DNA from 2 places in the Solibacillus kalamii genome. Region 1 is predicted to be linked to the other one. Evidence: riboswitches for the same ligand, from Rfam matches in the RefSeq annotation. Region 1 holds a riboswitch; the other holds the start of a gene.
The links. Region 1 has a riboswitch for glycine ahead of gcvT (glycine cleavage system aminomethyltransferase GcvT). Riboswitches for the same ligand answer to the same signal wherever they lie in the genome.
Positions count from the first base shown of each region.

Region 2: it holds a riboswitch for glycine, as region 1 does, so the genes downstream of both, CBM15_RS11410 (amino acid permease) here and gcvT (glycine cleavage system aminomethyltransferase GcvT) in region 1, are expected to answer to the same signal.

Region 1 is NZ_NHNT01000002.1:375,400-390,597, forward strand. Features, by position in the region: gene CBM15_RS05515 (LTA synthase family protein) at 1-1,581, shown strand, start outside; gene CBM15_RS05520 (DUF2759 domain-containing protein) at 1,672-1,848, opposite strand; gene CBM15_RS05525 (MBL fold metallo-hydrolase) at 2,021-2,665, shown strand; gene CBM15_RS05530 (DUF2626 family protein) at 2,721-2,963, opposite strand; gene CBM15_RS05535 (helix-turn-helix transcriptional regulator) at 3,081-3,779, opposite strand; gene comGA (competence type IV pilus ATPase ComGA) at 3,962-4,978, shown strand; gene comGB (competence type IV pilus assembly protein ComGB) at 4,959-6,032, shown strand; gene comGC (competence type IV pilus major pilin ComGC) at 6,048-6,362, shown strand; gene CBM15_RS19670 (prepilin-type N-terminal cleavage/methylation domain-containing protein) at 6,368-6,916, shown strand; gene CBM15_RS05560 (type II secretion system protein) at 6,825-7,118, shown strand; gene comGF (competence type IV pilus minor pilin ComGF) at 7,115-7,570, shown strand; gene CBM15_RS05575 (shikimate kinase) at 7,880-8,392, shown strand; glycine riboswitch at 8,519-8,611, shown strand; glycine riboswitch at 8,615-8,723, shown strand; gene gcvT (glycine cleavage system aminomethyltransferase GcvT) at 8,887-9,990, shown strand; gene gcvPA (aminomethyl-transferring glycine dehydrogenase subunit GcvPA) at 10,050-11,396, shown strand; gene gcvPB (aminomethyl-transferring glycine dehydrogenase subunit GcvPB) at 11,389-12,870, shown strand; gene CBM15_RS05595 (rhodanese-like domain-containing protein) at 13,043-13,426, opposite strand; gene CBM15_RS05600 (lipoate--protein ligase family protein) at 13,580-14,359, shown strand; partial or broken gene CBM15_RS05605 (vitamin B12-dependent ribonucleotide reductase) at 14,623-15,198, shown strand, end outside.
Region 2 is NZ_NHNT01000007.1:82,031-97,228, reverse strand. Features, by position in the region: gene pgeF (peptidoglycan editing factor PgeF) at 1-699, opposite strand, end outside; gene CBM15_RS11435 (ATPase) at 788-1,255, shown strand; gene CBM15_RS11430 (DUF771 domain-containing protein) at 1,310-1,981, shown strand; gene CBM15_RS11425 (hypothetical protein) at 1,999-2,301, shown strand; gene aspA (aspartate ammonia-lyase) at 2,350-3,765, opposite strand; gene CBM15_RS11415 (dehydrogenase) at 3,978-4,502, shown strand; glycine riboswitch at 4,825-4,903, shown strand; gene CBM15_RS11410 (amino acid permease) at 5,164-6,501, shown strand; gene CBM15_RS11405 (MFS transporter) at 6,714-7,922, opposite strand; gene CBM15_RS11400 (helix-turn-helix domain-containing protein) at 7,934-9,205, opposite strand; gene CBM15_RS11395 (GNAT family N-acetyltransferase) at 9,420-9,971, shown strand; gene CBM15_RS11390 (ABC transporter ATP-binding protein) at 10,168-11,073, shown strand; gene CBM15_RS11385 (ABC transporter permease) at 11,060-11,998, shown strand; gene CBM15_RS11375 (diguanylate cyclase) at 12,443-14,080, shown strand; gene CBM15_RS11370 (response regulator transcription factor) at 14,098-14,478, shown strand; gene CBM15_RS11365 (ATP-binding protein) at 14,453-15,198, shown strand, end outside.

The DNA.
Region 1 (15,198 bases):
TTTGGAGAGTTGGGAACATCAGCAGCAGCTATTATTAGCTGGATGGACATATTTTACTTTGTCGATGTTTTACTGATTATTATTGCTGTGAAGTTTTTACCGAAAGCGGATGAGCAGTTACTGCCTATTCGTAAAGATGCGCGTAAAGCTTACTTTGTCATGACGGCAGCTATTTTGTTTTTAAACTTAGGCTTAGCTGAAACAGAACGTCCGCAATTATTGACACGAGCATTTGATCGTGAACTGTTAGTGAAAAATATCGGAACGTACAACTATCATCTATACGATGTTTACGTTCAGTCGAAATCGTCAGCCCAGCGTGCATTGGCTGACGGGAGTGAGCTTGTTGAAGTAAGCAACTATGTTCGTGCTAACCAGGCGGAACCTAATGTTGAAATGTTCGGCAAGTATGAAGGCCGAAATGTAATTGCCGTATCACTGGAATCATTGCAGTCTTTTGTTATTAACGAAGAAATGAATGGGGAAATGGTGACACCTTTCCTGAATTCATTAACAAACGATAAGGATACGTATTACTTCAGCGACTTTTACCACCAGACGGGGTTAGGGAAAACTTCGGATTCTGAGTTTATTTTCGAAAACTCGTTGTATGGTTTAGGTCGAGGGGCAGTATTCTTTACACATGGTGAAAATACGTATAATTCCTTTGCAGAGCGATTAGGGGAGAATGGGTATTTTACAAATGTTATGCATGCGAACAATAAATCATTCTGGAATCGTGACATGATTTACAAATCATTCAAACTAGATCAGTTTTATGATCTCGAATCTTACAATGTAACAGAGGAAACTTCTGTAAACTGGGGATTAAAGGATATTCCTTTCTTTGAACAATCTGCAGCATTGATGAAAGAAATGCCACAGCCGTTTTACAGCCGTTTAATTACATTAACAAACCACTATCCGTTCTATTTGGATCCGGAAGATATAATGATTCCGGAATACGATTCAAATTCAGGAACTTTAAATCGTTATTTCCAAACAGTTCGCTACTTGGATGAATCGGTGAAGGAATTCTTTGATGATTTAAAGGAACAGGGCTTATATGAAAATTCAATTATTGTGATGTACGGAGACCACTATGGGATTTCCGAAAACCATAATAAAGCAATGGCAAAATATTTAAACAAAGAAGAAATTACACCATATGACAGTGCGCTTTTACAGGCTGTCCCATTATATATTCACATCCCTGGTTCGAATGATGGACAAGTGATGGATAATGTAGCGGGTCAGCTGGATATTCGTCCTACATTACTGCACCTGTTAGGTATCGAGACTTCAAAAGATATGCAATTAGGTGCTGACCTGTTCTCAGAAGAGCATGAGGATTTCGTTATCTTCCGTGATGGTCGCTTTGTAACAGATAAATATGTATATGCAGGTGAAGTATGCTACGACCGGGAAACGGGAGAAGCAATTGATACGGAAGCGTGTCAGCCATTTATTGATCGTGCAACGCAAGAATTAGAATACTCTGATCAAATTATTAATGGTGACCTGTTGCGTTTCTATGATACAGAAACAGGAAATCTGCTGATTGATACGAATTATAAATAATGAAAGCTGCCCCGGAGAAATTCGGGAGCAGCTTTTTTTCTTCATATAAAAAACGTATTGCTAATGTAGCAATACGTTTTTTGGTTGCAATTAGTGGGTTGGTGGATAGCCTTGATTTAAAACTGTCATAATGACGAACCAACCGAAAACACCTGCAGCTAAAGCGTTAAAAGCAGCAGCTAAAAGGTTTTTCTCTTTGATTGATTGGAATATGCCAATTACGCCAAAAATTGCAACTAAACCAAAAATAACCATTAATAAGTTCATAAAAAATTGACACTCCTTTCAACATTCCAAAAAATGTCTCAACAATATTCCTCTTTTATTGTAAAGGTTTCCAAATCGTTTGTCGAGAACTAAAAGTGGCGTTTGTTTGAACGATAACTTTCTCTATCAGAACGATTGAAAAAATGTATAATGGAAACTGAGGTGATAATCCATGTTAAATGTTAGAAAATATAGTCTTGGACCGATACAAACTAATTGCTATATTGTAAGCAATAAAGAAAAAGACTGTTTAATTTTTGATCCAGGTGAAGAAGGGGCACGTATTGTAAATGAATTACGTAAAAATGGCTTGAATCCATTAGCGATTTTATTAACCCATACCCATTTTGATCATATCGGTGGAGTGGATGCGGTACGGGCAATATATAATATTCCGCTGTATGTACATGAAAAAGAAGTGGAATGGCTTGCTGATCCAATGAAAAATGGTTCGGGCAAATATGCGGAATTGCCAAATTATATTGTTAAAAAACCCGATGGAGAACATATTATCCGAAAAGAAGGAGAAATGACTATCGGTGCGTTTACCTTTGCGGTAGCCCATACACCAGGACATTCTCCGGGAAGTGTATCCTTTATTTTCAAAGATGATGCTTTTGCGATTGTAGGCGATACATTATTTGAACAAAGCATTGGACGTACTGATTTGATCGGTGGTTCCATGAATGTCTTGCTAAAATCGATTCACGATAAGCTATTATCATTACCGGAAGATACAATTATATATCCGGGGCATGGTGATTATACGACACCGGCTGCTGAAATGGATTCCAACCCGTTTTTAAATGGCTTTTAATTATCCCTATGTAAATGAAAAAACGACCGCTCTCGATTGAAGAGCGTGTCGTTTTTTAATGTCCGCCACCTGGAGTGTGTATGAATGTTGTGTAATAGGTGAAACCGGCGAAGAAAACAGTTAAGTATGCGCCAAAAATGTACATGTACATGCGTTCTGAAAGATTTAAGAAGCCTAATAATAAAAATAAACCTGTATTACCTACGAATAATAGCGAAACCTCGTTCATACCTCCAAGGTAGAACATAACGGCAAAAATAGCAGTCCAGAATGCCATAACTTTATACATATTGCTCATGAAATATCCCTCCTTTTCTAAAAAAATAGAATAGTCTCTCATTCATTATAAATCAAGTTTCTGGATAATGTAAACTGCGAGATATGGAAGAGTTGTGACAAATGAATAATTTTTCCATTAATTGTGAACGGAAATTTTGTATTTACAGAAGTCACAGTCATGTACCATACTTTCTATTTTTGTAATTTCATGACTTTCAAACAGTGTATCAACTTGTCCATACAAAAAGGATTCATGGAGTTGGCATACAATTTCTCCGTAGTTCGTTAACTGTTCCTGGAAGGGACAGTTGAAAAGTGAGAATATAATGGATTTGGATTGATTATCTTCAATAACTTCCGGTATATAACCTACTAATGTCGCAGTTTTAGTTAACATGGCCAATTTCTCGTCAAATGTAAAGGGTGATTTTCGTTTATGTGAATTCATTTGTTCAAGCATCGATTGTTTCCCGTCACGGTAACTGATTTCCTGTGCTTTACTCAGAGCATCTTCACCAAGCTCGCGAATAAGTTCAAGTGACCATTTAACTAATGAAGATGGCTCGCGTCGAGGAATACTTAAATTGATTCCTTCTTGCTTTGCTTTATATACTCTTCCAGGGCGTCCGCCTTTTCCGGTTTTTAAATGTTCTGATGTAATGGCACCGATTTCTGCAAGTTTAGTTAAATGCAGGCGTGCTACATTGGAGTGGATTTTAAATTGATCGGCAATATCTTGAACGGATAAAAATTGCTTTTGCTGCAACATAAATTCATAAATGGAAAACCGGGTTTCATCGGCAAAAGTGCTAGAAATTTTAATCGGATGAATCATATATAAACCCCCAATACGGTAAAAATTTAAAAATGCTAGCTTAACTATTATTCTACATGAATTATTAGTGAATTTGTTGATATAGAAAGAAAATTCCTATTAAAGAGAAATTTTACCTGTTTTTATATAAAATACTAGACAATCCATTTATAATGGAGTCATCTTAAATAATTTATGAAGGGGTGATTTCCATTAAACCATTATCAATCATTGAACAAAAATGTTTGGAGCTTTTATCTAACGCAGCACTGCTTAATGTGACCGACATCCATCTACTCCCCAGAGAAGGATGCTATGATTTATTAATGAGAAAATACGGCCGTTTTGAAAAGGAAGATGAACTTCCTACAGAGCTCGCTACCCGTATGATTTCCTATTTTAAATTTCTTTCTTCGCTTGATATTAGTGAAAAGCGAAAGCCTCAAAGTGGTTCCTTCCAAAAATTTATCGATCAGTCCATGTATGCCTTCCGGATTTCCACATTACCTTCCAGCTTCTTTAAAGAAAGTTTAGCCGTTCGAATATTACGTCAAAATTATACCGTCCCCTTACAGACTTTATGTCATTTCCAGGAAAGTGTTGAACAGCTGTATAAATTGGCGAGTCTTGAAAGCGGGCTAATCTTAATTAGCGGTGCGACCGGAACCGGCAAAACGACAACGTTATATTCACTGCTCCAATATTGTTCACAGCATTTATCACGTCACGTCATATCATTGGAGGATCCAGTGGAAAGCAGACAAGAGCAGCTATTGCAAATACAAGTGAATGAGCGAGCCGGAATGACGTATTCAGCAGGTTTAAAAGCAATTTTAAGGCATTCTCCCGAAGTGATTATGTTAGGGGAGATTCGGGACAGGGAAACGGCAAAGGTTGCCATAGAAGCAGCGTTCTCCGGACACCTCGTCATATCAACGATACATGCAAAGGATACGGTGAACTGTATTTACCGGCTTCATGATTTATCGGTTTTACTTGAGGAGATGCGGCAGATGCTTAGAGCGGTTGTTTCACAGCGGCTAATCGAAACGGAGGTTAACGGCTATAAAGCGATTTTCGAATTTTTAACTGACGATCAATTACAGCTTGCCTTTGAATCAATAATCCAAGATAGATCATTTACATTACCGTTTGATCAAACATTGGCAGGTCAAATGGCAAAGCTTCTAGGAGATTACTATGAATATACCGCTCCTTAAAAATACCGCAACTGCTGCTTTATTTAAAAAACCTGTCATTAAGTCCTCAGAGCTCCCTACATTACTCCAACGAATTTCCACACTGTTAAATGAAGGCTATACATTTGCCCATAGTATCGAAATGCTGTTGCCCTATCATGTTAAACAATATGAGCCCCTCCAACAGGAAATATCGAATATATTGCGTGGGGGTGGTAGTGTAACACAAGTTTTTCAGCTACTTTCTCTTGATACACAATATTTAGTATCTATTGAGTTGGCGGAAGTGACGGGCAAACTAAGCGAAGCGATTGGTCTTGTCGCAAAACAGCTCCTTTTTCAACAGCAGGCGAAAATGAAACTAATAAAAGTGATGTCATATCCGCTCATTTTATTTACATTTTTAATTATATTGTTTTTAGCCTTTCGAACATACTTTCTGCCGAATATGTCTTCTGTTATTACATCCCGCGTCCATAGTGAATCGTCCGCAAGCATTCAGTGGTCAACGTTTTTCCTCCATATGCCGGACTACATTATTGCAGTTGGAATGGTTCTGGTCATTGTTCTTTCCATTTTTGTTTATTATATCCGTAAGAAGCGAATCGATTTACAGCTTCATCTACTTTTTAAGCTCCCTTTAATCGGCCTTTTTTGGCGACTTTTTCTGACGAGACAGTTTGCTCGCCATTTAGGCAATTTATTATTAGCTGGCTTCTCGCTCCAAAAGGCATTCGATCATTTGAAATCCCAACAGCACCAAAAGCAGATTGCCTATATTGCTGGTTCACTTCAAGAACGTATTCTTATTGGCGATTCATTGGAGCGGACGGTGGAAGTCGTCGGCTACTTTTATCCGAAGTTTGAGCACTTTATTGCACATGGTGAGGCGAGCGGCTTATTGGGACGGGAGCTTATTTTATATTGTGAGCTTTTGGATGAAAAGCTACAGAAGATAATTGAACGAATACTGGCAATTATTCAGCCGCTGCTTTTTGTGATCATTGCCATTTGTGTTATTGCTGCCTATTTGAGTATTTTAATTCCGATGTATGATGTCATTGATTTTATATAAGAAGGGGTGGAACAGATGAAAAATGAAAAAGGATTTACGCTAGTAGAAATGCTTGTTGTTTTATTAATCATCTCCATTTTAATATTAGTCACAATTCCAAACGTTTCAAAGCACTTTGCATCAATTGATGAAAAAGGGTGTGATGCTTATATTCTGATGCTTCAAGGACAGGTAGAGGCATATAAACTGAACCATAATGAATATCCGTCTTCGGTCACAGATTTAATTGAAGAGGATTATATTGTGGAAGAGGATTTAAGATGTCCGGATAATACTGAAATTAAAATTGTGGACGGAAAAGTCGTTGGACCGGCGAACAGCGAAATGTAACAATGATGCAGAAAGTTAAATCACTGTTAACAGATGAAAAAGGTTTTACATTACTGGAAATGCTCATCGTTCTCTTTATTTTTTTAGTCGTCAATTCAGCGATTCTCTATTTTTCACAAAAGCCGTTAATGGATTATACAGAAAAACAGGTCATGAGCCAAAACGAGATGTTAATACGCATGACACAATTACTTTCCATTGAGACCGGAACCTACCATAGCTTTGAAATTATTAACTGTCACCGGATTCAAGTAAGAGAGCGCAATACTTCTACTATTGTTTTCGATCAAAGAATAGCACGGCCACTAGATATGTATTTAACTACTCCGAATAACCGGCTGATATTTAATACAAGAGGAAATGTCCAGGCGTTTGGACGACTGACATATCATTTTGAGAATAAAAGCCATCAATATTCTATTAATATCGGGAAAGCCAGAATTTTGGAAAAGGAGGTTTTTCATGAACCAGGAAGGACTAACTCTTGTAGAAACACTATTAGCAGTCGTCATTTTATTTTTCCTCTCGTCGACAATGATACCGCTCACGTTTAATATGAGACAGCAAATTGCCATACAAAAAATACAAGCCCATGCAGCGGAAGTGGCTTATATAGGAGCGATAAAGTATAAAAGGTATGGTCAATCAGCCGGTATACAACAAATTGATGGCATGCAGTTTCAATGGAATTACGACGGTCACCGAGTATGTGTCCGTTATGACAACAATGAAAAAGAAGAGGAACTTTGTGTATGAATTTCAAGCAAACATTAAGTGAGCGGGGGTTTACACTACTGGAAAGCTTGTTTCAGTTAACCGTGTTTGTACTTTTTACTGCAATTAGCCTGCTTATCCTCATATGGGTTCGGGATCTTCAACAGCTTGAGAAGATGAAAGATGAGGTGAACTGGGAATTGTTCGTATATGATCTTCATCAATACAATATGAATTCCGCATCTGGTAGGGTGCTCAATTCTAATATGCTGCAACTGGAAATGTTAAATGATCCCGAGGAGCGGTTGTTTGTCTTTGATAAATCAGAAGAGCATCTGCGTAAAAGGTCGAATAAAGGGGGAAATGAAATTATGCTGCCTTTTGTTAAGGAATGGGAACTGACGATTGTTGAAAATGAATTGAATATGAGGGTAGTGATGAAAAATGGAACAAAGCGAGAAAGAGATCTCGTATTGCCATTGCCTCCAAAATGAGAAGGGTGCATTATTTTTACTGGCTGTATTTTTATTGTTCATCGTTTCTGGTGCTGCTGTTTTCTATACAAATGCATATTTTGCGCAAATAAAAGTATATAATTCATTGGAATCTATTTACGTTCGTGCTACGATAAATATACTAAATTTACCTTAAAGTTCGACTTCTTTTTGCAAAGTCGAAAAAATGTCGCATCATGCGGTTTTGTTTGATACAAAAATATTTGTGTTAAAACGCAAAATGGAAACGAAAGAATAGGTAGAGGTGTAATTGATTAAGTAGTCCGTAATTAGAAGAAGGTGAACAGCATGCGTAAAATTTATTTAGTAGGATTTATGGGTTGCGGAAAAAGTGCGATTGGTAGACGTTTAAGTTTTTTCTTGAAAATGCCGTATTACGATATGGATCACGAAATTGTACGTCAGCAGGGTATGACAATTCCTGAAATTTTTGAGAAATACGGCGAAGCACACTTCCGAAAAATCGAGACGGAATTTTTAAAGAATTTCCGTGATGAAGCATGCATTATCGCTACAGGCGGTGGGGTAGCCGTCAATGAAGAAAACAGGAGAATTATGCGCCAGACAGGGCTCGTATTTTTTCTTGATGCAAAATTTGAAGATATTTATATGCGGATTCGGAATGATAAAAACCGACCCATTGTTCAATCGTCATCGGAACAAGAATTGGAAAATCTGTATCACCAACGCAGAAGGAGTTATCGACTAGCTGGCCATATACAAGTACTCACAGCCGGAAGAACATTAAGACAAATTGTCGAGTACATCGGGTTTCAAGTGAAACGTCTTAAAGGCGAATGATTTACTTATAATTATACTTAATGTTCGTATTTTGAATAAAATTAAAAAAAGATTGCGTTTGCATTATATTCAATGTTAGGATATTGCTAAGAAGAGCAATAACATGAAGTAAATAATCTAACGCGGATGATGATACGGGGAGAGAACGTGATGTCACGTCGCCGAAGGAGCAAATAGCTAAGCTATGAATCTCTCAGGCAAAAAGACTCGTATTGGACGCAACTCTGGAGAGTGCTGTAATAGCTATTGTTACAAACAGCCACCAAAGGGGAAAGCCTAAATTGTGATAGTGGATCAAATTCAGGTGTAACTTTCAGGTGCCAGGACAGAGAATCTCGCTAAAGGGGATTCGTCTGTCTTTTTTTGTGGAGAAATCGGCTTTTAATATTCTGATGATTCTAATAAAAAGATAGATTTACACTTTTGATAGGTGTAATGTTGCTTTCCCCTTTGCATTGCAAAATTAACATACATAATTAAAGGAGGAAATGAACATGACAAATGAATTAAAGCGCACACCACTTTTTGACGAATATGCAAAGTATGGTGGAAAAACAGTTGATTTTGGCGGCTGGGAGTTACCAGTACAATTTTCTTCGATCAAAGAGGAGCATGATGCGGTACGTAACCGCGCAGGACTTTTTGATGTATCCCATATGGGGGAAATTATTGTAGAAGGCCCGGATGCACTTGTTTATTTACAAAAGATGCTTTCCAATGATATTTCGAAAATTGCAATTGGCGGGGCGCAATATAGTGCACTTTGCTATGAAGATGGCGGTGTTGTTGACGATTTACTGACATACCGTTTGGAAGATAATCGCTATTTACTATGTGTCAATGCAGCGAATATTGAAAAGGACTTCGAATGGTTACAGCAGCATGTCGAAGGAGATGTCAAAGTGACAAATATGTCAGATGACTACGCTCAAATCGCTTTGCAGGGACCTTTATCTCAGGAAGTTCTGCAAACATTAACAGCAACAGACTTAACGGCAATCAAATATTTTAAATTCCAGGACAATGTAGAAGTAGGCGGACATTCGGTTCTTGTCTCGCGCTCAGGTTATACGGGAGAAGACGGATTTGAAATTTACGGAGCTCCAGCAGCGATTGTTGACTTGTGGAACAAAATTTTGGAAGCAGGAAAAGACAAAGGTGTAGTAGCAGCCGGTTTAGGCGCACGTGATACACTTCGCTTTGAAGCTTGCCTGCCATTATATGGCCAAGAGATTTCAAAAGAAATTTCACCACTTGAAGCAGGGATTGGCTTTGCCGTGAAATTGGCGAAAGATCCGCAGTTTATCGGTCAGCAAGCATTAATTGACCAAAAAGAAAATGGCCTAACACGTAAATCTGCAGGTATCGAAATGATTGATAAAGGTATTCCCCGCCATGGCTATAAAGTATTTAAAGATGGTGAAGAGATTGGTTTTGTAACTACAGGAACTCAGTCACCAATGACAAAGCGCAATATCGGTTTAGCTTTAATTGACGCAAAATTCACGGAAGTTGGAACTGAATTAGAAATCGAAGTACGAAAAAATAGAGCAAAGGCAGTTGTAGTAGAAACACCATTTTACAAGCGTGCAAAATAAAGTGAAACTTCAATCTACCCGTTAATTGCGGGATAAAACTTTTGAAAAGAGGGTTAACAATGAAACATCGTTATTTACCAATGACGGAACAAGATAAACAAGAAATGTTAGACCGTATCGGGGTTGCGACAATTGATGAACTTTTCGAGGATATTCCTGAAAAAGTTCGCTTCCAAGGAAGCTACAATATTAAACCTGCAAAGTCTGAAGCCGCTTTAATGAAAGAACTGGCACAACTAGCTTCAAAAAATAAAGATACAGCAAGTAATGTCTCATTTTTAGGTGCAGGAGTCTACAATCACTATAAACCGGTAATTGTCGATCACGTTATTTCACGTTCAGAGTTTTATACAGCCTACACACCTTATCAGCCGGAAATTTCTCAAGGTGAACTTCAAGCTATTTTTGAATTCCAAACGATGATTGCGGAACTGACAGGTATGGATATTGCAAACTCTTCTATGTACGATGGCGGTACGGCATTGGCAGAAGCAGGTATGCTTGCTGCAGGCCATACACGTCGGGGTAAATTACTCGTTTCAGGAGCTGTCCATCCAGAATATCACGATGTTGTGAAAATGTATGCAACAGGACAATCAATTGAAGTTGTTACTATTCCTTCAAAAGACGGTGTGACAGACATCGAAGCATTAAAAGGCTTAATCGATGATCAAACAGCAGGTGTTATTGTTCAATATCCAAACTTCTTTGGTCAAATTGAAAACTTACAGCCGCTTGCAGACATTACACATGATGCAAAAGGATTATTTATCGTATCTGCTAACCCGTTAGCTCTTGGCGTATTAACACCTCCAGGAAAATTAGGTGCCGATATTACAGTTGGGGATGCACAGGTATTCGGAATTGCTGAAGCTTTCGGTGGTCCACACTGTGGCTATTTCGCGGTAACGAATAAATTAATGCGTAAAGTACCTGGCCGTCTTGTTGGGGAAACAGTAGACCAAGAGGGTCGCCGTGGTTATGTATTAACATTACAAGCGCGTGAGCAGCACATCCGTCGCGACAAAGCGACATCTAATATTTGTTCTAACCAGGCATTACTTGCACTTGCTTCTTCAGTAGCAATGACAGCTCTTGGCAAACAAGGTATGCAGGAAATGGCGAAACAAAATATCGTGAAGACACGCTTTGCTAAAAATGCCTTTGAAGCAGCTGGTTTTGAAGTTGTTTATCAAGGCGCACACTTCAACGAAATCGTCGTTAAGACAAATCATAATGTGACAGAGCTAAACAAAGCATTAATCGAAAAAGGCATTATCGGCGGTTTTGACTTAGGTCGTGTTTATTCTGAATTAGAAAATCATGCACTCATTGCTGTTACGGAAATCCGTACAAAAGAAGAAATCGAGCAATTAGTTGCAGAAATGGGGGCTTACAATGCATAACGAAAACCAATCACTCATTTTCGAAATTACAAAACCAGGTCGTGTCGGCTACAACTTAGAGCCATTGGATGTTCCTGATTTTGATCTTGAAGAACTGCTTCCAAAAGAGTTAGTACGTCAAGAAGCGGCTGAACTGCCGGAAGTTGCAGAATTAGATATTATGCGTCACTATACAGCACTTTCACGCCGTAACCATGGTGTAGACTCAGGGTTCTACCCGCTTGGTTCATGTACGATGAAATACAATCCGAAAATCAATGAAACGGTTGCACGCTACGCTGGTTTTGCCAATGTTCACCCATTACAGGATGAGTCAACAGTACAAGGTGCAATGGAATTATTATATGATCTTCAAACATCCCTTCAGGAAATTACAGGTATGGATGAAGTAACATTACAGCCAGCAGCAGGCGCACATGGTGAATGGACAGCATTAATGATGATCCGTGCTTTCCATGAGGCAAATGGTGAAGGTCACCGTAACAAAGTAATCGTACCGGATTCGGCTCACGGTACAAACCCGGCTTCTGCTACAGTTGCAGGCTTTGAAACAATCACAATTAAATCAGGTGATGACGGCTTAGTAGATCTTGAAGATTTACGCCGTGTTGTCGGTCCGGATACAGCAGCATTAATGCTGACAAACCCGAACACTTTAGGTTTATTTGAAGAAAACATTTTAGAAATGGCTGAAATCGTGCACGGTGTCGGCGGTAAAGTGTACTATGACGGCGCAAACTTAAACGCTGTTATGAGTAAAGCACGTCCTGGCGATATGGGCTTTGACTGTGTTCACTTAAACTTACACAAAACATTTACAGGTCCACACGGTGGCGGTGGTCCAGGTTCAGGTCCTGTAGGAGTAAAAGCGGATTTAATTCCATTCCTGCCTAAGCCGGTATTAGTGAAAAAAGAAGATGGCACTTTCCACTTCGACTATAACCGTCCACAATCAATCGGTCGTGTGAAACCATACTACGGAAACTTCGGCATTAATGTCCGTGCATATACGTATATCCGTTCAATGGGTCCAGATGGCTTAAAGGCTGTAACAGAATATGCTGTATTAAATGCAAACTATATGATGCGCCGCTTGGAAGAGCACTTTGATTTACCGTATGACCGTCACTGTAAGCACGAATTCGTGTTATCAGGCCGTCGTCAGAAAAAATTAGGTGTTCGTACATTGGATATCGCAAAACGCCTTCTGGACTTTGGCTACCATCCACCAACAGTTTACTTCCCGTTAAACGTGGAAGAGGGGATTATGATCGAGCCAACAGAAACAGAATCGAAAGAAACATTGGACGCATTCTGTGATGCAATGATTCAAATTGCTCAAGAAACAATCGATAACCCATCGATCGTTCAAGAAGCACCGCATACTACAGTAATCAGCCGTTTAGACGAAACACGTGCTGCCCGTACACCGGTGTTACGTTATACTAAAAAAGAAGAAGTCACAATTTCATAAATTGTGACAAAAAAGGTCAGAGCTGTTTTCTGACCTTTTTTCTTTGAATAAGGTTAGACTTCTAACGTGTCAGTATATAATGGAAGAAACTACTGAAAAACAGACAATTAGGAATGATACTGCCGGTGAGTGAAATTTAAAAAGCCCTCTACACTGTAGAGAACTTTTAAGATTAGTTTTTCGATTTAACTTTACCTGTCCAAGTTTTAAATCCACCTTGTAACTGATACAGTTGGCTATAGCCTTTTTTCTTTAATGTCAGCGCTGCTCGTGCACTACGGCCAGAGTTTTGGCAGTAAAGGTATACAGGCAGGTCTGGTCGGATTTCTTTATGACGTGTATTAAGTTGCGTCATCGGAATGTTTCGTGCACCTAAAATATGTCCTGCTTCAAATTCTTTAGGTTCGCGTAAATCGATTAATTGGGCTTTACGGTAGCCTTCGATAAATTGCTCCTGTGTTAAATTTGTAACGGATTTTTTTAAGCGCATAGAGTTGATTACTACGTAAGCAACGATGACTACTAAAATTATTAGTATCGTATATAAAATTGTCACTGCGATATTGCCCCTTTCTTTCTGTACTTACTATTATAAGAGATGAACTAGAGTTAGTCGAGCGAGTTTGTTAAAATGAATTGGTGGAGGCGAGAAATTGTGAAAAAACAATGGTATTTTATAAATTCGGGGCCATGCAGCCCAGCCTATAATATGGCATTAGATGAAGCGTTACTAGATTGGCATAGCCAAGGGGAAATCCCGCCGGTTATTCGTTTTTACGAGTGGAATCCTGCAACATTATCAATCGGTTATTTTCAGCAAGTACATAAAGATATTAATTTAGAAGCCGTAAAAAAGCAAAATTTAGGTTTCATTCGTCGTCCTACAGGCGGACGTGCTGTTTTACATGACCAGGAGCTTACATATTCAGTGATTGTGACAGAGAGCTACCCGAATATGCCTGAGACTGTTACAGAGGCATACCGTGTCATTAGCGAAGGAATTTTACAAGGGTTCCGTCTATTAGGGTTGGACGCTTATTTTAGTGTGCCGGAGACGAAAGAACAACTGGATGATTTAAAGAAACCGAAAAGCGCGGTTTGTTTTGATGCACCAAGCTGGTATGAGCTAGTAGTTGAAGGAAAAAAAGTAGCGGGCAGTGCACAAACACGTCAAAAAGGCGTAATTTTGCAGCATGGAGCCATTTTATTGGACCTGAACGAAGAGCTGCTGCTTTCAGTGTTTAATTTTGCTACAGCCGAAGCTAAAGAAAAAATGCGGAAAAAATTACCCGAGAAAGCCGTTGCGATGAATCAGTTTGTCGATACGCCATTTACAATCGAGCAATGTGTGAATGCATTTTCTAAAGGGTTTGAGACAGCTTTGGATATAGAACTGATTCCTTATGAATTAACGGAGCAGCAAACACAATATGTAGAACAGTTAATGCAAAATAAATATTTAACAGATGAATGGAATTTCAAAAAATAGATTGCGAACGTGTGTTTTGATTTTTTATAAAAAAATTTTTATACTCGAAACGTTGGTATAGGTGGATTTAACAAAAACTAAAAAAAATCAACCCCTTGTTTGAAAAAAAGATTTATTGTAATCTTTTTTAAGTGTAATTATATAACCCAACATATAGAATGGTATTTAATAAATAAGCACAATATATGGTATAAAATGTGTTTAGTTTACATTCGTGAAGGGAATCTTAAAATTATTAAATCGTCCAAAGGGGGGCTTACGCGGTGGCAAGTGTTTTAGAACAATCCATCCAAGTCAATCAATTAAATCAAGATATTGAGCAATTTCCTCAAGTGCACCCGATTACACCGGATATGCATATTACGCATAAAGGTGTATCACGTCTTGTTATGATTGACCGTTATTCTTTTAAAGATACGGAAAAGAAAACATTAAAAACAGGGGATTTTGTTGTTTTGACAGTGAAACAAGATCCGAAATTCCCGGCGCGTGGACTTGGCATTATTCATTCGATTAATCCGGAAAAGAATACCGCTCTTATTAAAATTGATGAAGATTACCGTCATGTATTGGAAGGCGAAGAACAAGAGACGGGTATTATTGAACGCTCATTGGATATTATTGAAAAGCCGCTCGAAATTTTTTATGAGCAAATTGCAAAACGTAATGCAACAGGCTTAGCTTCAGTTGAGAAAACAGAAGAAAAGCGCAAAGAATGGTTCGGAAAGTTTTACGAAGAGCTTGTGTCAATGAATTTTATCCCTGCAGGCCGTGTAATTTATGGGGCAGGTTCGGAAACAGAAGTAACATTCTTCAACTGTTATGTAATGCCATTTGTC
Region 2 (15,198 bases), on a different contig from region 1:
TCCGTCCTCATCCAAAAATGTGCACATTCGGTCAATCGAAATGTTTTCTTCAGGCACACCTGCAAGCATGCACTGTGTTTTCACGGTTAATTGGTTGTCGATATGGAATTTGCTCGTTTCTTCATTCCAGTACATAAATTCGTCCGCATAACCGAGTGCTTTGAATTTTTCCTGGACATCGGCATCCACTTCGAATTTCTCTTGGCTGATTGCTGGCCCGATCATTACTTTCAAATCACGTAAATCGCAATTTTCCTCTTGTTGTAAATGTTGAAGCAACTTCAATGTAATTTCTTTAATCGTCCCTTGCCATCCAGAGTGCACAGCCCCGATGACATTTGTTTTTTCATTATAAAATAAGACCGGTACACAATCTGCGGTAAAGCTTGAAATCACAACGTTCGGTTCGTACGTATACAATGCGTCGGTATCATGAACAGCAGTTGTGTTGTCGGTTGCTCCTTTGCCGATTTCCGATTTTTCCACACGGAAGAAGTTGGCACTATGTGTTTGATTGGCGCATACAAACTCTGATAATTCGGTTTGCAGCAGTGAGGCAAGCTGTTGGCGGTTTTCGATAATATCAGCTTCGTTTTTGCAAACATGGAGTGCCATATTATTGTCCTCGGCTAATGCTGGATCTTTTAATGTAATACCTAGTACGCGTTTTTCATTATTTTCATAAAATTTTACCTTCATTTTATCACCCCCTGTACTATACCCGTAAATGCAAATTTTGTATAGGCAAATAGTGTTTGGTATAATGATTGGAAGTAGGGGGAATGTGATGAAGAGTTGGCAAATCATTTTAACCGGTTTTTTACCTTATGTCATGGCGGTCATGGTTTTTATTGCATTTTCATTGCCTTATATTAATGAATCGATCACATTCGGTACTGCTCTGTCCATAATTATTTATGTTTTGCCGATTTATTTTTTTGTCGTGATTCCCTGGTATTATGTGCTGTACCTCATGCGTAAAAATTACAGCAAACGTGCACTTTACTTAACAAGTTTTATCTTTTGCATTCTGCAGCCTATCATTTTCGGATTGCTGATAAAAGTACCGATCGGCAGCTCAGATTTTTTATTTTTTGTATCACCACCGTTTATAGTTGGCATAATGGTTAGTACACTTTGTATTAACTGGTTTTATCCCGTATTAACAGGTAGTACGATTCCCGCCTCTAAAATTGAGCAGGGCGAATTGGTTCAACTAACAATCAGTGGAGATGAAAAACCCCCCACTGAATGAAGTTTTACCTTATAGAAGATTTGCAGCAAACGAAAAATGGAAGGGGAGAGCCGATTGGAATTGACGATTGAATGGCAATATATCACAAAGGCCAAGCAGGAAATTACATGGCGAAGTGAGGCAATTCCTGCAGCGCATGCCTATACGCTTGTACTGGATATGGAAAACACGGGCCGTACAAAAAATATTGTGATGACAGATGAACATGACAGTACATGGACATTAAAAGAGCTAAAAAAATATTTGAAATCTCTCGAAACAGAACCTACCGAAGTGGAAGTCTATTTTGATGGCGGTTTTAATAGAGAAGAAAAGCTGGCCGGTTTAGGGATAGTCGTCTATTATAAACAGAACGGAAAAAACTATCGCTTGCGGACGAATCAGCTGGCGGAGTATTTAACATCAAACAATGAAGCGGAATATGCGGCACTGAATCTTGCTGTAGAGCAGCTTGAGGAAATGGGCGTGCATCACCAAAAAATAAAGATTTACGGTGATTCACAAGTCGTCATTAATGAAATGAACGGCGAATGGGGCGTAACGGATAGTGTTCTGTCAACGTGGGCAGATAAAATCGATGTGAAGCTTCAGAAGCTTGGCATTCGACCGGAATATCAACATATTGACCGCAAACTAAATGGTGAAGCAGATCAGCTCGCGAATCAGGCACTACTGGAAGTTGAAATCTACGCGGATATTGATATACGAAAGAGTAAGAAAAGATAATTGAAGGGGGATCATTCATGATACGTTCTGTTGGCACAGGGAGTTCGAGTTTAAATAACCAGACACGTCCCCGAAATTTACAGCAACAAACAACAGCTTTCCCGAAAATCGGGGAAGAACAAGGTGTCACACGAGAGCAGGAAAAACTGCGTACAGGTGAGCCCGAAAAAGGACCGATGATGGTCGGTGTCAAACCGAAAGCACAGCTGAAATCCATTTTTGATGAGCCAAATGGAGTCGTGAAGCTAAATGCGGACGGCGACAAATTGGAAGTTAGCAAGCGTGCGATTTCACTCGCAAAAGAAGTGCTCTATATTTAATGAAAAAGCTCCGCAGGGAAAATATCCCGGCGGAGCTTTCGTTTTAGATTATTGTTTTTCAAATGCGCGTTCACCAGCGATACCGGGTTGCGTTAATTCGAATGGATTTAAGATAATATCAAGCTGCTCAAGTGTGAAATAGTTGTACATTAAGCAAAGTTCGCGTACAGATTTGCCGCTATGCAGTGCTTCACGCGCAATTTGACTTGAACGCTCATACCCTAAATGTGGAGCCAGTGCTGTAATTACACCGATTGAACGCTCAACAAAATCATGCAGACGCGCTTCATTCGCTTCGATATGGTCCAGGCAGTATTTTGTAAATACTGTGAAACCGTTCGTCATAATTTCAATCGACTGAAGCAGATTAAATACTAGAACCGGTTCCATTACGTTAAGCTCAAATTGACCTGCTTCTGATGCAAGTGAGATCGTCACGTCGTTACCGATCACTTGGAAAGCAATTTGGTTAATTACTTCCGGCATAACCGGGTTTACTTTACCTGGCATAATAGAAGAACCTGGCTGGCGTTCCGGTAAGCGAATTTCTGCAAATCCGGCTTTTGGACCTGATGCCATTAAGCGTAAGTCATTACAGATTTTCGACATATTCATCATAGCGATTTTTAGCATTGATGATACTTCTGCATACGTATCGGTATTTTGTGTACCGTCGATTAAATTGTCTACTTTAATGAACGGGAAGCCACTGTAAACCGCAATGTTTTCCACAGCTAATTTCATATATTCCGGATCTGCATTTAAGCCTGTACCGATTGCAGTTGCGCCAATATTGATTTGCAGCATTGTTTGCTGCGCTTTTTTGATGCGAGCAATATCACGAGAAACAACGGCAGCGTAAGCACCAAATTCCTGACCTAAACGAACGGGTACAGCATCTTGTAAATGTGTACGTCCCATTTTAACGATTGAATCGAATTCTACTGATTTTTTGATAAAGCTATCACGCATCATTTCCATTGCAATAATTAGATTATCTAATGTAGAAACTGTTGCGATATGGATAGCCGATGGGAATGCATCATTTGTTGACTGCGCCATATTGACATGGCTGTTAGGACTAATGATTGAATAAGTACCTTTTTCTTCCCCTAAAATTTCCAGTGCACGGTTAGCAATTACTTCATTGGCATTCATGTTCATTGAAGTGCCTGCTCCGCCCTGAATTGGATCTACAACAAACTGGTCATGTAATAGTCCTGAAATAATGTCATCTGATGCTTGTGCAATTGCATTGGCAATTACCGGATCCAATTTACCGATAGCGGCATTTGCAAGTGCCGAACTTTTCTTTACGATGGCAAATGCACGAATTAATTCAGGGTGCATTGTCATTTTAGTAATCGGGAAATTTTCTAATGCACGAGTTGTTTGAACGCCGTAATAAACGTCCTTTGGAATTTCTAATGTGCCTAAAAAGTCTTTTTCAATACGTGTACTCATTTGTACAAACCCTCCAAGAGAATGGTGTAATAGTTGGATAAACAACTACATTATACGCCATTTTATGATAAAAGCTTACTTGCTGAATTATTAGTTTATTTAACGTAATCTTGTAAGTTTAAATTAACCAATAGTAACAGATAAAATGTGGGAATATCGTAACTTTTTTATTTTTCATCCGACTAATTACGTAAGAAACGAGGTGATGGACATTGAAAAAATGTTTTAGTTGCATGCTTGTCATGGGACTGATCTTTCTACTTACAGCATGTAATACGAAAGAACAAGCAACCTCATCCAATTCGACCGACCCTGTTCAGGAAGAAAATCAAGTTGAATATGAATTACAGTTTCATTTAGATTCGATTCCTCCTGAAGTTGGTACGAGTATTTCAATCGTGCAGGATGAAAAGCTTTATACGACGTGGGCCGATATTTTTGGTTTTGAAACGATTCCGCCCATCGATTTTGAATCAGAGGAAGTGCTGTTTGTCACAGGATATTCAGATGGCTGTGGAAGAGAAATTGAAAAAATCGAAAAAGACGGGGATACATTAGTTATTACTTTAAATTACCCTGAAGATATTCGCGAGAAAGACATCGCCTGCACAGACATTGCATTAGACAATACGTATGTTGTCAAAATGAAAAAGACAGACACAACAAAAGGTAAGCTGATCGATATCAATCGAACAACATACGAAGAAGATTCAACAGTACAGGAAAAACTGCAGTAAACGAAAACAGAATTACGAGGGGCTACCAATTCCTCTATATAAAATATTACACTGAAAATATTGAATTTTCGGTGTAATATTTTTTTAGTCATAAATCTTCTGTAAGAAGAAAACATTATGTTGGGAATAAGGTTAAATTGCTATATACATAATAACCGACTACGAATATCCATTGTAAGGCGGGCAGAAAATTGGTAGTATGATTATTGTACAATAATAGTATTGAACGCGAGCTATAGGAAACTGGAAGATGCCAGATGACCTATAGGCAACTAATTGCATACATATCAAGCGTTGATCGTCGTGGATAAAACTACTGGCGGGAGCAGTTTCTGGAGAGAGCGCGAATACCGCGTCGCCGAAGGGTTCATAATCTCAGGCAAAAGGACAGAAGAGTAATGAGAGACGCTTTTCCTTAAAAATTGGTGTATGTAGCATCCACTGTTTGAAGAAGAAAAGCCCTCGATAGATGTCACAGATTTTTTGAAATCTGGACGCGATTTCGCAGAGGCGAGATCGATTATTCTTAGACACAGGGACTGGCACATAATCAGTCCCTGTTTTAATTTTCCAGAAAAAATTACTTGATGGACCGCGATGAAGTACTTATTATTTTGCGCTGTGTAAACAGACAAAATACTTATCCTTTGGAGGAATCGTTTTGGAACAACAAGAATTAAAGCGCGATCTGAAAAATCGACACGTTCAGTTAATAGCGATTGGAGGAACAATCGGAACGGGGTTGTTTTTAGGGTCAGGTAAAGCGATCTCACTTGCAGGACCTTCTATTATCTTTGCATACTTAATCGTTGGAATCGCACTATTTTTCGTCATGCGTGCACTTGGCGAAATGCTTTTATCAAAAGGCGGCTATGCATCGTTTACCGAGTTCGCCACTGAATACTTAGGGGATTGGGCAGGCTATATTACCGGCTGGACATACTGGTTCTGCTGGATTATGACAGCAATGGCGGATATAATCGCTGTCGGCATGTACACGCAATACTGGTTCGACATCCCGCAATGGGTACCGGCTATCGCATGTTTAGTAGTTTTACTTATTTTGAATTTATTGACGGTCAAACTGTTCGGAGAGCTGGAGTTTTGGTTTGCGTTGATTAAAATCATCACAATTGTTGCATTGATTGCAATTGGAATTATATTGTTGATCATTGGTTTTGAAACAGATACAGGCAAAGTTGCCGTATCGAACCTATGGGAGCACGGAGGGTTATTCCCGAATGGGGCATTTGGATTTTTAATGGCGTTCCAGATGGTTGTCTTTGCATTCGTTGGGGTTGAATTAGTAGGGGTAGCTGCTGCTGAAACGGCAAACCCGAAAAAGAATATCCCATCTGCCATCAATAAAATTCCCGTACGTATTCTGCTGTTTTATGTAGGGGCATTATTCGTCATTTTAACAATCAATCCTTGGGATACATTAAGCGCTGCAAGTTCACCATTCGTTCAGGTTTTCGCATTGGTAGGTATTCCGATTGCAGCAGGTTTAATTAACTTTGTTGTGCTGACATCAGCTGCTTCTGCAGGAAATAGCGGGATGTTCTCAACGAGCCGTATGCTGTACAGTTTAAGTAATAATAAACAAGCACCAAAAGCATACGGTAAATTAAACAAAAATGCGGTGCCGCAAAATGGTCTGATATTTTCTGCGGTCGTAGTTTCGATTGGGGCATTGCTTAGCTACTTCATGCCGGACGATGCATTCAGTATCGTGACAACAATTAGTGCGATTTGTTTTATTTGGGTTTGGAGCATTATTCTGATTTCGCATATCATTTACAAAAAGCGTCATCCGGAATTACATAAAACTTCAGTTTTCAAAGCGCCATTAACACCCTTCATCAACTATTTAGTATTGGCATTCTTCTTATTTTTACTAGTCATTATGGCTATTTCCGAATCAACGAGAACATCACTGCTGTTAACACCGTTATGGTTTATACTGCTGTTTGTTCTTTATAAGGTTCGAAAAAAATAAACAGTAAACCGGGTTTCCATCGAGGAAGCCCGGTTTTTTCTATTAGTTTATTTTCCGTAAAAATTGGCTTCTTGCCTCTGAAAAGATTTTATTGTCACATGAATCACAGGAAAATTTTCCCTGCATATTCCGTTTGTAATTCCGGTATTTTACCGTTCCTTCTATTAATAAAAATGGTTTTTTACAGCAGTAGCAAATTGTTTCATACGTAATCATGTTAGCTCCTCCTGTACAAACAGTGATTTATTGTGTAACAGGTGGAAATAGACGATACATGCGATGACAACACCGATAAAGGCAAAGAGGCTAGTTGTCAGCTGAATCGTATAGATTTCCGCCAAATATCCAATGATCAAGGTTAAGATAATTTGCATTACGCTTTCTATCAGGCCAAGTGAACTGCCGAACCGTCCCATCATTTCAGTCGGAATTGTCTGCTGGTAAAAGGTCGCGTAGCCCGCATTGCTGAATGCCATAAACAGACCGAGCAATATAAAAGCAGCGACCGCAATCGTTAAATTAGGCGAGAAATAAAATGTGAAATAGGATAGTAACGTACATGTAAACCCGATGCCAATGTATGAGACGAGTGACAGATTATTGACGAATCGGGCAGCCAAATAGCCGCCGACAATGGCACCGATTCCCGTGATACCCACAATGATTCCGTAAACTGAATCCGTTACTTGATGAAAATCCTTCAAAAACGACATTTCCTGAGAATCAAGCGAATAGCAGATCATTAAAGCTGTTGAATATAAAATAAAGAACTGCAGTACCGCTTTTCGTTGCGAAATGAAAGTCCAGACAATCGAAAAATCTTCCCGGATGACAGCGGGTGTCAGTACAGTAGCGGTACCTGCCGATTTCTGCTCAACATTCGGCAATAAATACATCATGAACGCACTGAACAGCAGCATGACACCATTCACCCACATTGCCGCAGCAGTACTGCTCATGGCGATAATGGCACCGCTTAAAGCAGGTCCAATCATAAAGCTTCCCGAACCTAACATGCTGTTGATCGCATTAAACCGAAGACGATCATTTGGCAATACAAGTTTTGTAATCATAAATGTGCTGCTCGGATTGGCAAAACAGACGGCGACATTTGCCAAAAAGATAAAACTGTATATAAGCCAGATTTCCGAAAGCAGCGGCATCGTACAGACGAGACCTGCGCGGAAAACATCACAAGTAATTAAGATGATTCTTTTATTGGCCCTGTCTACGATCGAGCCTGCAAAAAAACTGCACAAAATTCGGGCAATCGGGCCAATGATATAGATACCCGCAACCGCAGCCGGGGATTCGGTCAAATGCCAAACCGATAAATTGAGAGCGATCAAGTAAATCCAGCTGCCCAATTTTGATGCGCCAAACCCAAACCATAAATAGAAATATTCTTTACGTAACGCCATCTCATCACCCCTTAGCTGCTCATTCGTTGACGAACTTTTTCACTCGCTTCCAATGCCTGCCTGTAGCAGTGACTTGCCTGTTTATAGGCGTGGAGCTGCTCATAAAACTGTCCCCATAATGGAGCATAGAACAGAATTAGCGAATAATACTGCTGTTCATTGAAATGGGTAAAAGCTTCATCCTCCAGTAATTTCAATCCGCGGATCGTATGTGCTGTATCAACCGCATACTGCAATAGCCTCCGCTGATAAATATGATGGGGGACAGTAAACCGAATCTCTTCATAGCGACTAAAAAGTGTTTTCAGCTGATCGAAATCCTTTTGTACAAAGCATGTACGCATCCAGTTGATCGCCGAATGCAAGTCTTCGTCGTATTGATTCGCCAGTTCATAATGTTTGGACGCTTCCGGGAAATTTTCCTGGCATTCATAACAGTAAGCGATGTTGTTATGCAGTGAGCTCCATTGCATCGGTGTTTGGATGGACTGGACATTTGACAGTAATTCAAGTCCTGCTTCAAATTCCTGAATAGCTTCACGGAATCGGTGCAAATCATTAAAAATTACACCTTTCATTGAGTAAAGTTTCAACTGAAACAACGGTTTATACTGGTGGGTAAAAAATTGCTGTGCCAGTTCAATATGTTCAAGGGCTTTGTGCAACTTGTAGCTTCGGTGATTCGCAAAAGCGATATGATAATGGTAGTTAGCCAGCTCAAACAGGTGGGCATTCGATAAATATTGCGCAAATTGATTTTCCGCTTCTTTAAGGGATAACTGTTCAAATTCGTGAAAAGAAAGATGGCCGAACGCTGTAATCGCTACGAATAGCTGCGTGATCCGATCTTTTTTCCAGTTGACGAGCGGCTCGACTTCATTGAGTATTGTTCTTGCATCATCATCTTCTTTTATTGAGTACAGGAAACGTGCATACACAAGCTTTGCCATCAGCTGTTGTTCAAATGGCTGCTCATCGTTTTGGATCACGGTTAATTGTTTAATTTCATCGGATGTTAGCTCGGTATTTGATAATAGTTTTCCGTATAGCTGCTCCAAAAAAGCGGTTTGGTTTTTCAATTGTTGTTCGAGCTGGTTGAAATCGATGCCTAAGTTTCCAAACAGCTGCTCATACATCGAATGTTCTGCTATAACAAGTCCGTTTTCAATTCGGCTTAAATAGGAAGGGGTACAAATGCCGAATGCTACGTCATCTTGTTTCCGCTTCTTTTTTTGACGATAATATTTTAATAGCTTTCCCCAAGCATGTTCATTGTTTTCCATAAAAACACCTCATAGTTAGTTTACCAAAATACGAACCGGGAATATTGCGAATTTTCTTTAAAAAAAGCACAATTAACGCTGTGAAAATGGTAAACTTACACAAATCATTAAAGGATTAGATATTTTAATTGCATATTCTGAAATAGCTCTATATGATAAGAAAATAAAAAAGGGTTTATTGTTTTATATGGGAGCTTAGATTGGAGAGATAGTAATGTTCTTTTACGAAGTAGATAATGAAATTCAATTAAAATTGATTACACAAAATGATGCAGAAGAAATCTTTGCTTTCATTGACCGTTCACGCGATTATTTACGCGAATGGCTTGGGTGGGTAGATAATACAAAAACTGTCGAAGATACACGCGATTTTGCCGCAATGAATTTATCAAAATTTGCAAAACGTGAAGGTCTCGATACAGCGATTTTTTATAAAGGACAATTTGTCGGGAAAGTATCGATTAATACGATTAACTGGTCTCTGAAAAAATGCGAGATCGGCTATTTTTTAGATGAAGAATTCCAAGGTGAAGGAATTATGACACGCGCTGTAAAAGGCATCATTGATATCGCCTTCAATGAATATAAGCTTGGGAAAGTCGAAATTCATGCAGCCGTCAACAATACGAAAAGCCGTCATATTGCAGAGCGACTAGGCTTTATGCATGAAGGGACAATCCGTCAGGCAGAGTGGCTGTACAATCATTATGTCGATCATGCGGTGTATGGTTTGTTAAAAGACGAATGGGTTGGAGAATATAAATAACTGATTTTGCCTCATCAGAAGTAACTGATGAGGTTTTTTGTCGTAAAAATTATAAATAATGAAACTTTTTCCATACTCATCAAGTATAGTAATTAGAATCTATTACATGTGAAGACATTAATGCCAATACATAAACATTTAGGCACACGAAAAAGTGCTTGTAATAGAAGAAAAAGCAGAAAGCAGGTGTGGACAATTGTCACAGCCAATTGTGGAAATCAAAAATCTGAATAAAACGATTAAAGGCAAACACATTATTAAAGATTTGAATCTTGACTTTTATCCAGGTCAAATAACGGGCTTTTTAGGTCCGAACGGGGCGGGTAAAACGACGACGATCCGAATGATGACGGGGTTAATGTATCCTTCAAAAGGAGAAGTAATCATCGATGGGAAACAACTGTCGACAAATTATGAAGAAGCGATCAGTAATATCGGTGTAATCGTTGAAAACCCGGAAATGTACAAATATATGTCAGGGTACAAAAACTTGCAGCACTTTGCCCGTATGCATAAAGGGGTAACGAAACAGCGTATTGATGAAGTCGTAGCACAAGTAGGTCTGCAAAATCGTATTCATGAAAAAGTAAAAACGTACTCGTTAGGGATGCGTCAACGTCTCGGACTGGCACAGGCGATGCTGCACCGTCCAAAGTTTCTGATTTTGGATGAGCCGACGAATGGTCTGGATCCGGCTGGTATCCGTGAATTCCGGATGTACTTACGCAAAATTGCGGTAGAGGATAATGTGGCAATCGTTGTATCGAGCCACCTTTTATCGGAAATCGAGTTAATGGTAGATCGGATCGCGATTATTCAAAATGGCGAGCTGATTGATATTCGCGAACTGCAACATGTCGCGGCAGCACAATATTATATTGAAGTCGGACAGCCGGACCAGCTTCAGGCAATGTTCGAAGAGCCGTTAACAAAAGAAAACGGCGGCTATGTAGTAAATCTGACAAAAGAAGAAGTGCCTGCGCTTGTTCGTAAATTCGTTGAATCCGGTATCGATCTTTATACGATCCAGCCGATTCAAAAACGTCTTGAAGATCAATTTATCGAGATGACAGGTGGAGGTGCTATCGATGCAATACGTTAAAAATGAATGGATCAAAATGTGGTCGCAAAAAAATGCTTGGATTATGTGCGGGCTTTTAATCGTGTTAATCGTATTTGTGGCTGGTATGAACAAATATTACGATGTGGATTCAAGTACTAAAGAGGCGCGTATAGCAGCAAACGAAGAAATGATGGCGTATCCGAAAGAAATGCTTGCTTCGGAAGATATAACGCAGGAAGATGAGCAATATTTCAAGGAAGAAATTGCTATGGCCGAATACCGTATCGCCAATGATTTGCCAGCAGCAAATGCCATGACATTTACAGAACATATGGATTTATCTTTATCATTGACGATCATGGTGACGGGAATTTTTACAGTAGTGATTGCGGCAGGTATCGTATCTTCTGAGTTCGGTACTGGTACGATTAAAATGTTGCTGACGCGACCTGTATCAAGATGGAAAATTTTACTTTCGAAACTCGTTGCGTCCATTCTTTATGGTATTGTACTCTTTGCCGCTGGAATCGTTGTCGCATTAATTATCGGGATGGCTTTATTCGGTACGGATAGTTCGATAGCGTTATCGATTGTTGATGGGCAAATCGTGCAGGAAACGGTGAAAAATACCTTTATTGAAACGACACTTTATTCACTCGGTTCTACAATTATGACAATTATATTTGCGTTCATGATCGGTACAATTTTTGGTTCAAGTACGTTAGCGGTAAGTTTATCGCTGTTCATTTTACTAATGGGTTCAACGGCGACAATGTTTATCGCCCAATATGATTTCGCGAAATACATTTGGTTTGCCAATGATTTATCATATTATGCACCGGGAAGTATGCCAATGATTGAAGGATTAACGTTTACATTCTCGTTAGTTGTCAATATTGTATATGCAGTTATTTTCTTGGCAATTACGTTCGGTTACTTTATGAAGCGTGATGTGACGGCATAGAGCAGAAAAAAATTCTTGAAAAAACAATATAGCGAAAAAATATTATTTATAAAATTTCCCATTCCTTTATCAAATTAGATTTAGGAAATGGGGGGAGTTTGTTTATTTTAAAAAGGCTGAAGTTAAGCCGGTATGGTGAGGAACAGGTGGATTTCCTCCGCTACCGACCTGTGCTGGATAACAAACGATAAGTATTTCAATTTACCATAAAAAAAATCATCGCTCGAAGTATTTAAATATTATTGGCAACATCGCTTAAAAGAGCTGTAAAAAAAATTTACTTATTACGTTTCAAATATCAAAAGATGTTTTGCGGGAACTTTGCAAAACATTTTTTTTTGCGGTTTTTATGGAAAATAAACAAATATTTTCATAAGGATATAGCAAATTTCATTTCTGCCTTTATACTAAAGATTAAGTCATTTGATTTTAGGGGATGAATGGGTGTTAAACGATAAATATAAAATTATGATGTGTGATCGAATTACTGAAACAATTCAAAATTGGGAACAGCAAAATACTGTTGAGGAACAGGAAATCTATACATTTCTTCATAATTTAAAAGGGACTGCTGGCTCAATTGGGATGGAAGGGTTATCTGAAATTGCGGCATCAAAGCTTGAACAATTAGAAGAAAAAAGCAGCAAACGTTGGGAAAAAGAAAACTGGAAAGCATTTTTATTTCAAATTGAAGAAACCGTAAGCTTTTTTGAAAAAAATGTGAAGCGCAATTCCACCGAAGAAAATGATCTACCTTTTATAAAGAGGTCGAAACAAAATAACTTTATACTAGTAATTGACGATGATATTGTGTTTGCTTCGTATATTAAAAATATTTTAGAATCAAAAGGTTTTATGGTCATTGTTGCCCATAATGGGAAAAGGGGTTTAGAGCTGATTTATGAGCTGAATCCGGCCCTCGTATTTTTAGATATCAAATTACCGGATATCAACGGATTTTCCATACTGGAGAATATTAATAAAATCAAGTCCAATCATATGTTTGTTACAATAATGAGCGTAGATGACAGTAAAGAAAACCGTGCAAAGGCATACGATCTGGGTGCGCTTGATTTTATAAAGAAACCTCTGGATGCCGATATTTTAATTTCATATGTAAGAAACCGTCTAGTTTTTAAGCAGGCGCTTGAACTTTCGATTATGACAGACGAACTGACACAACTTTATAACCGGAAATATATGAATACCCAGCTGGAATTTCTAATGGAGCAATTTGAAAAAAGAGGCGAACAATTTTCGATTGCGATTGCTGACATCGATTTCTTTAAGAATATAAATGATACATATGGCCACATCGTTGGTGATGAAGTATTAAAAGGCTTTTCGAACTTGATCATGTCGGCAAAACGGGAGGAAGATATTCTTTTCCGATTTGGTGGAGAAGAATTTGTTCTTGTTATGCCAAATACGTCAAAAAATACAGCTTTCAGTATTATGGAACGCTTGCGTACGATTGTTGGAAAACAGCCGTTTAAAGGGAATGAACAATCGTTTAATATTACGTTTTCTTCAGGAATTGCGGAAATTAATCATCAAAATAAACACCCGAAGGCATTAATTGAACAGGCTGATCAGGCACTGTATAAAGCAAAGACATCCGGAAGAAATCAAACGGTTCTATTTACAAAAGAAGAACAAATCAGCAAGAAGCAGAAATTGAAGCTTATTGTAATTGATGATGTAGCGATAATTCGAAACTTAGTGACGAACTATTTTAATAAACTGCAAATACCGGAAGAATTTACGATGGAAGTTGCTGCCTTTGAAAATGGCGTGAAATTTTTGGAGTCGAATTGGTATGAGAAAAATACAAAATATATTATTTTACTAGATGGCATGATGCCGCAAATGGATGGGATGAATGTATTGAAAAAAATCCGCGAAGAGTATTCTTCAAACGATGTCATTGTTTCGATGCTGACGGGCCGCAATGACGAGGAATATGTATTGGAGGCTCTTGCGAACGGGGCGGATGATTTCATCGTAAAGCCATTTAATATCGCGGATGTAACAAACCGAATGCTTCAATTAGCCAACCAATTATTTTTAAAAGCTCGGTAAAAGAAAGGAATTCAACGATGAATAAAATTTTAGTAGTAGATGATGAAGAAATTTTAAGAATGCTTATTTGCGATACATTGGAAAGTTTTGATTTTACGATTGATGAAGCTGAAAATGGCTTAGAGGCTTTGGAAAAAATGAAGGAAAATAACTATGATCTCATTATCCTGGATTATATGATGCCACACTTTACCGGATTGGAAGTAATAGAAAAGCTTTCGGATGAGTATAAGGCGAATACAACGATCGTTATGCTGACAGCAAAATCACAGGAATCCGACCGCCAGCTGGCATTGGATAAAGGCGCACAATATTTCATTTCCAAGCCATTCAGCCCGATAAAGCTGATTTCATTTGTAGAGGAGCTCATAAATGCCAAGACTGATTCCGACATTTAAGAAAAACATACGTAATCAATTTGTCCGTATGCTTTGGTCCATCATAATTTTATTTACCATTATTGTAGGGGCATTTTTCATTTATACGAATATTACAAATGAGCGGCTAATCAGCGAGCGGGAAGCGATTAGCGAGAAAGAGCAGCTCGTTCGGAAAATGAATGAAAGCTTCAATGATATATTTTTCCGTGCAAGAGGCTATTATGCATTTAAAGACGAAAATGAACTGAACATTTTATATGATCAAATGTCTGAATTTGAGGTGGAGCTGCAAAAATTTGGTGAATTGCCTCTATCTAGCGAGGAAAACCTTCTTTATGAAGAGTTAAATCAATTTATTGTGACTTATCGGAATGAAATATTGCCGAAAGCCGTTTCCTATGTGGAAGCAGATAATTATGAAGCGCTGCGTGAATTATCAAATAGCGGTGCGAATGAATCAGTAAACAGTTTTATTGCATATACAAAAAGTTATACGACAGAAACGGATATGGTTGTAAACGATCATTTTAACCGGACGCTTGATCAAATTAAGTTTTTAACCGTTCTTTGTATTTTTCTGTTTATTATCGTATTTATAATCATTGGAATTATTTTGAAACGGGTTATCCAAAATCTGATTTCTCCAATCGAAAAATTGACGACCGCAACGGATGCTTTTGCAACTGGGGACTATGTTGACATTTCGCCATTAAAAAATAAAGAAGATGAGCTCGGGGT